One region of the Streptomyces sp. V3I7 genome, then DNA from elsewhere that is predicted to be linked to it. Evidence: riboswitches for the same ligand, from Rfam matches in the RefSeq annotation. Region 1 holds a riboswitch; each other region holds the start of a gene.
What was found. Region 1 has a riboswitch for thiamine pyrophosphate ahead of QFZ74_RS22920 (thiamine ABC transporter substrate binding subunit). Riboswitches for the same ligand answer to the same signal wherever they lie in the genome.
Positions count from the first base shown of each region.

Region 1 (2,257 bases):
GAGATCGTTCACCAGATCGTGGACGGCATGCGCGCCCTCAGGGACGGCGACGTTCCCGGCGGGCCCGCGCGGCTGTCCAACATCGTCTTCATGGGCATGGGCGAGCCGCTCGCCAACTACAAGCGCGTCGTGGGTGCCATCCGCGCACTCACCGACCCGGCGCCGGACGGCCTCGGTCTGTCGCAGCGCGGCATCACCGTGTCGACCGTCGGCCTCGTCCCGGCGATCCACCGCTTCGCCGACGAGGACTTCAAGTGCCGCCTCGCCATCTCGCTGCACGCCCCCGACGACGAGCTGCGCGACACTCTCGTCCCCGTGAACACACGGTGGAAGGTGCGCGAGGTGCTCGACGCCGGGTTCGAGTACGCCGAGAAGTCCGGGCGCCGGCTGTCCATCGAGTACGCGCTCATCCGGGACATCAACGACCAGGCGTGGCGCGGCGACCGGCTCGGCCGGCTGCTCAAGGGCAGGCCCGTGCACGTCAACCTCATCCCGCTCAACCCGACGCCCGGCTCCAAGTGGACCGCCTCGCGGCCCGAAGACGAGAAGGCGTTCGTCGAGGCCATCGCGGCCCACGGCGTGCCCGTCACCGTCCGCGACACCCGCGGTCAGGAGATCGACGGGGCCTGCGGACAGCTCGCGGCGACCGAGCGGTAGTTCCGGGGGCGCCCGCGGTGGTGGCCCCGCGAGCGGCTGGCGGTAGGCTGAGGGCGGCGCAATGCCGTACAACTTCATACATCGTCATATTCCGACAGGGGAGCGCCACAGCGCTGAGAGTGCGGCACACAGGCCGCAGACCCTCTGAACCTCGCCCAGGTCATTCTGGGTAGGAAGTTCGGTCATCACTCAAGCTGTCGCGCCCTGTCCCGGCCCCCACGCGGGGCCGGGACAGGGCGCCGCGTCTCTTCCTGGCCAACCCCAGGAGGACAACCAGTGCACACCAAAACCCTCGTGGCCGCCGCGGTCGGCCTCGGCCTCGTCACGCTGTCCGCGTGCGGACCGACGGCGGGCAAGGACGACAAGACCGACCAGGGCGCCGCGGGCTCCAAGACGGTCACCCTCGTCAGCCACGACTCGTGGGCCGTCTCCAAGGACGTCCTCAAGGACTTCGAGAAGCAGTCCGGCTACAAGGTCACCGTCCTCAAGGACGGCGACGCCGGGCAGGCCGTCAACAAGGCGATCCTGACCAAGGACCACCCGCAGGGCGACGTCCTCTTCGGCGTCGACAACACCCTGCTGTCCCGCGCCCTCGACAACGGGCTGTTCCAGCCGTACCAGGCCAAGGGCTCCCAGCTGATCCAGCCTCAGTACCGGGCCGACGAGGACAAGCACCGGGTCACGCCCATCGACACCGGCGACATCTGCGTCAACTACGACAAGGCGTACTTCAGCAAGCACAAGCTGACCCCGCCGAAGTCCTTCGCCGACCTGGCCAAGCCCGCGTACAAGAACCTCCTCGTCACCGAGAACGCCGCCACCTCCTCGCCGGGCCTCGGCTTCCTGCTCGGCAGCGCCGCGAGCTACGGCGACCAGGGCTGGGAGGGCTACTGGAAGAAGCTCAAGGCCAACGGCGTCAAGGTCGTCGACAGCTGGGAGCAGGCCTACGACCAGGAGTTCTCCGGCTCCGCCGGCGGCAGGAAGGCGCACGGCGACCGGCCGCTCGTCGTCTCCTACGCCTCCTCCCCGCCCGCCGAGGTCATCTACGCCGACCCCAAGCCCAAGACCGCCCCCACCGGCGTGGCGAGCGGCACCTGCTTCCGGCAGACCGAGTACGCCGGACTGCTGAGCAACGCCCGCAACACCAAGGGCGGCAAGGCGCTGCTGGACTTCCTGCTGAGCCGCGAGTTCCAGAACGACATGCCGCTCAACATGTTCGTCTACCCCGTGGTCAAGGGGGCCCAGGTCCCCGCGGAGTTCCAGAAGTACGGCCCGCAGGCCAAGACTCCGCAGACCATGGCGCCCGACCGGATCGCCGCCAACCGCGACCAGTGGGTCAAGTCGTGGACGTCGCTCGTACTCAAGTAGCGGCCACGAGGCGGGGGAACGCGGCACGGCTCGGACTCATGGCCGGGCCGGTCGCGTTCTTCGCCGTCTTCTTCGCCTGGCCCGTCACCGCGATCGTCGCGCGCGGGCTCAAGGCCGACGGTGTCTGGCAGTTCGGGCGGATCGCGGACGTCGTGGCGCAGCCCGGCATCCGGCACGTGCTGTGGTTCACCACCTGGCAGGCGCTGGCCTCCACCGCGCTCACCCTGCTTCT
Region 1 is NZ_JAUSZK010000001.1:4,875,525-4,877,781, forward strand. It holds gene rlmN (23S rRNA (adenine(2503)-C(2))-methyltransferase RlmN) at 1-657, shown strand, start outside; TPP riboswitch at 744-851, shown strand; gene QFZ74_RS22920 (thiamine ABC transporter substrate binding subunit) at 934-2,025, shown strand; gene QFZ74_RS22925 (iron ABC transporter permease) at 2,064-2,257, shown strand, end outside.

Region 2 (2,257 bases), 1.5 Mb from region 1:
ATTGGCCTCGTGCAGCTCCCAGACGGCCGATGTCTGGGTCACCGTCACATCGTCGAGCACACCCAGCGAACCGATGATGACGCCGGCGAGCAGCAGACCGCTCATGTCGATGGACGGGTACAGCCCGTGGATCAGGCCGGTGTTGTCGTCCGTGTTGCCGGTCAGCGCGGCCCAGCCGATGAATCCCGAGCCGAGGACGCCGATCAGCGACAGCGAGACGAGCGTGCCCAGGACCGCCACCGACGTGCGTGCCGACAGGCCGTGGCACATGTAGAGGGCGATCAGCATGATGGCGCTCGACCCGACCACCGCCACGAGCAGGGGGTTCGAGCCCTGCAGGATCGCGGGCAGGATGAAGAGGGTCAGCAGCAGGAAGCTGACGGCGAGTGCGACCAGCGCCATGACGCCGCGCATCCGGCCCACCACCACGACGGCGAGCGCGAAGATGCCGGCGAGCAGAGCCATCGGGAACTGCCGGTTCACATCGGTGACCGCGTACTGGAGTTCCTTGGGCGCCGCGGGCTCGTACGCGACCACGACCTTCTGGCCCTCGTGCAGCTGGCGCGTCTGGTCCGGGCGCACGATCTCCGTGAACGTACGGCCCGTGTCCTTGCCGGTATCGACGCGGACGGTGGCCTTCTTGCAGATGCCGTCCGCCTGCTGCTGGGGTGAGTTGCCGTCGGGAGCGGAGACATCGCCCGACGGGGCGGCCGACCCCGAGGCGTTCACCGACTTGCAGCTCACCTCGACGACCTTGGTGACCGAGGCCTGCTGCGTCTGCCGGTCGAAGCCGACGCCGGTGCGCTCGTGCGGTGGGGCACCGCCTGGCCAGAGCACCACGAGCCCCACGACGACGGCTGCGGTGAACGGGATCAGGATGGCCGCGATGACCTTGCGCAGATGCTTGGACACGGGCGCGGCGGGGCCGTGACTGTGACTGTGTGAGTGGCCGTGACCGCGGCCCGGCGCAGGGCCGTGTCCGTGCCCGTGGCCACCGGCAGGACCGTGGTCGTGCCCATGGCCGCTTGAGGGCCCGTGCCTCTGCCCGTGCCCCTGGGCGCCCCCTGGTCCCGCGCCCGCGTGCTGGTGTCCGTCGCCCGGTCCGGGACCGTGTCGGCGCGGTGGCTCAGGCGGCGGGTACGGAGGCTGCTGCGTCGTGGTCACCGACCGATCATCGCAAGAACGGTAGGGGCCCACTGTTCACCGCGCCCGAATTGACGCTAGCGTGGAGGCACCTTTGCACACGCGGGAGCTCGGAGCACCGGGCTGAGAGGGCGCTGACCTCCGTATTCGCGATGTTTCACGTGGAACGAGTGATGTTTCACAGGGAACACCGGCTGACGGAATCCGCTGCGTCGACCGCCGAACCTGTTACCGGGTAATGCCGGCGTAGGGAGTAGGTCTCATGACCATCAAGGACGCACGCACGCCTGCCTCCGTCCAGGACGAACAGTCCCCGGAGGCCGGGAAGTCCATCGGCTGGCACAAGGGGTATGTCGCGGGCTCCCGCCCCGACCTGCGCGTGCCGGTCCGTCAGGTGCATCTCACCAACGGGCAGTCGGTCACGCTGTACGACACCTCCGGCCCGTACACCGATCCGCACGTCGAGACCGATGTCCGGCGCGGCCTGGCGCCGCTGCGGGAGAACTGGATCACAGCCCGAGGCGACACCGAGGAGTACGCGGGACGCCCCGTCCGGCCCGAGGACGACGGCATCAAGCACACCTCGCCACGCGGCGGACTGCGCAACCTGGACGCGGTTTTCCCCGGGCGGCCACGGCAGCCACGCCGCGGTCGTGACGGGGCCGCGGTCACCCAGCTCGCGTACGCGAAGCGCGGCGAGATCACGCCCGAGATGGAGTTCGTGGCGCTTCGCGAGAACGTCTCTCCGGAGGTCGTCCGCGAGGAGATCGCGGCGGGACGGGCGGTGCTGCCCGCCAACGTCAACCACCCGGAGATCGAGCCGATGATCATCGGTAAGCGATTCCTGGTGAAGGTCAACGCCAACATCGGCAACTCGGCGGTGACGTCCTCCATCGAGGAGGAGGTCGAGAAGATGACCTGGGCGACCCGCTGGGGCGCCGACACGGTCATGGACTTGTCCACCGGCCGCAACATCCACACCACCCGCGAGTGGGTGCTGCGCAACTCCCCCGTTCCCATCGGTACGGTGCCGCTCTATCAGGCCCTGGAGAAGGTCGACGGCAAGGCCGAGGAACTGACCTGGGAGATCTACAAGGACACGGTCATCGAGCAG
Region 2 is NZ_JAUSZK010000001.1:3,327,731-3,329,987, reverse strand. It holds gene QFZ74_RS15460 (YibE/F family protein) at 1-1,164, opposite strand, end outside; TPP riboswitch at 1,236-1,413, shown strand; gene thiC (phosphomethylpyrimidine synthase ThiC) at 1,406-2,257, shown strand, end outside.
Region 2: linked by a shared signal. The riboswitch ahead of thiC (phosphomethylpyrimidine synthase ThiC) and the one ahead of QFZ74_RS22920 (thiamine ABC transporter substrate binding subunit) in region 1 are both predicted to bind thiamine pyrophosphate.

Region 3 (2,257 bases), 3.1 Mb from region 1:
GGGCGTGCTCATGCGGGCTGCTCCGAGACAGACGAGACAGGCGAGACAGGGGTGAGGGCGGCGTCGAAGCGCCGCGGCGTGAAGGGGCGCGCCTCCGGGGGGAGGTCGCCGGTGGCGAGGACGTGGGCCATGACGTCGCCGGTGACGGGCGTGAGCAGGACGCCGTTGCGGAAGTGGCCGGTGGCCAGCAGCAGTCCGTCGAGGGCGGTCGGGCCGAGCAGCGGCGCGTTGTCGGGGGAGCCGGGACGCAGCCCCGCGCGCGTCTCGGTCAGCGGCAGCTCGGTGATGCCGGGCACGAGCTCGTGGGCGTCGCGCAGCAGCTCGTACACGCCGCCCGCGGTCACCGTCGTGTCCCAGCCCAGCTCCTCGCTCGTCGCGCCGACGACCAGCTCGCCGTTCTCGCGCGGCACCAGATAGACCTGGCCGCCGCGGACCACGGCCCGCACGGTGCGGCTGAGGAACGGCGCGTACCGCTTCGGCACGGTCAGCCGCAGCACCTGCCCCTTCACGGGGCGCACCGGCGGCCTTACGTCGTCCGGTACGCCCGCCAGCTCGCCGCTCAGGCTGCCGGCCGCGAGCACGACCTGCCCGGCGGCCAGCGCGGTGCCGTCCGCCGTGGTGACGCCGGTGACCCGGTCCCCGATGACGTCGAGGCGCTCGGCGCGCGTGCGGTGGAAGACCACTCCGGTGCGCTCGCAGGCGGCGACCAGGGCCGCGGCCAGCCGGCGCGGGTCGATCTGGTGGTCGCCGTCGACGCGCAGCCCGCCGCGCACGCCCGGCGCGAGCATCGGCTCCAGGCGCCGGCACTCCCGGCCGGTCAGCCACACCGACTCCAGGCCCGAGCGCTGTTGCAGCGCGTGCAGTTCACGCAGGTGGGCCCGGTCGTCGGAGTCCAGCGCGACCGCGAGCGTGCCGCACCGGCGGTAGCCGAGGCCGAGGCCGGTCAGCTCGGTGAGCTCGGCGGCGAAGTCGGGGTAGCGGCGGGCCGATTCCAGGTTCAGGGCCAGCAGGGTCTGCTCGCCGTAGTGCAGTTCCGTGACCGCGGCCAGCATCCCGGCGGCGACCTGGGCGGCCCCTCCGCCGGGGCCGGGGTCCACCACGGCCGTGGCCACGCCGCGCTGCGCGGCACGCCAGGCCGTGACCAGACCGATGATCCCGCCTCCGACGACGAGCACGTCGGACGTACGTGACGACATGGGCGTCCAGCCCCTCCCTTCGCCGGCATGACCCGGATCAGGTTCGTACGGTCGGAGGCCGCGTCAGCCTCCCTCTCAGCCCGGTGCGTCCGGGCTCCCGCGAGTGCGTTGTCCCCGCCACCCTAGCCCGCGGCCGCGCAGGCCTGCCAGCACGTCCCCCGGCCCTCGCTCGCCCCCTGACCGAGGGAATCCGGATTGTCTATGGTGATCGAGTGAGCGACGAGACGCGGGACGCGGACACGGCACAGGGACGGCGCGTGGTCGTCGTCGGGGCGGGGATGGCGGGGGTGCAGACCGCGGTCGCCCTGCGCGAACGGGGCTTCACCGGCATCGTGACGCTCATCGGGGCGGAGCCGCACCAGCCGTACGACCGGCCGCCGCTGTCCAAGGCCGTCCTGCTCGGCAAGGCGGAGGGCTCGGCCCTCGACGTGGACTTCGAGGGACTCGGCATCGAACTCCTGCTGGGCCGCGAGGCGTTGGGCGTGCGCCCAGCCGACCACGAACTGGACACCGAGGCGGGACCCGTCCCGTACGACGTCCTCGTCCTCGCGACCGGCGCCGCACCCATCAGCCTGCCCGGCTCGGAGGGCGTCCCCGGTGTCCATCTGCTGCGCACCCTCGACGACGCCGAGCGGCTGCGGCCCGTGCTCGCCCGGCAGCACGACATCGTGGTCGTCGGCGCCGGCTGGATCGGCGCCGAGTTCGCGACGGCGGCCCGCGAGGCGGGCTGCGCGGTCACCGTCGTCGAGGCCGCCGACCGCCCGCTCGCCGAGGCGCTGCCCGCCGAGGTGACCGCGCCGATGACCGCCTGGTACGCCGACAGTGGCGCCACCCTGCGCACCCACGCGCGCGTGGAGCGCGTCGAGGAGGGCGCGGTCGTCCTCGACGACGGCGCGCGGCTGCCCGCGGGCGCCGTCGTCGTCGGCATCGGCGCGCGCCCCGCCACGGCCTGGCTGGCCGGCTCCGGCATCGAACTCGGCGCGCACGGCGAGGTCGTCGCCGACGACCGGCTGCGCACCTCCGCCCCGGACGTGTACGCCGTCGGCGACTGCGCCTCCTTC
Region 3 is NZ_JAUSZK010000001.1:1,727,779-1,730,035, reverse strand. It holds gene thiS (sulfur carrier protein ThiS) at 1-12, opposite strand, end outside; gene thiO (glycine oxidase ThiO) at 9-1,196, opposite strand; TPP riboswitch at 1,194-1,307, opposite strand; gene QFZ74_RS08165 (NAD(P)/FAD-dependent oxidoreductase) at 1,475-2,257, shown strand, end outside.
Region 3: linked by a shared signal. The riboswitch ahead of thiO (glycine oxidase ThiO) and the one ahead of QFZ74_RS22920 (thiamine ABC transporter substrate binding subunit) in region 1 are both predicted to bind thiamine pyrophosphate.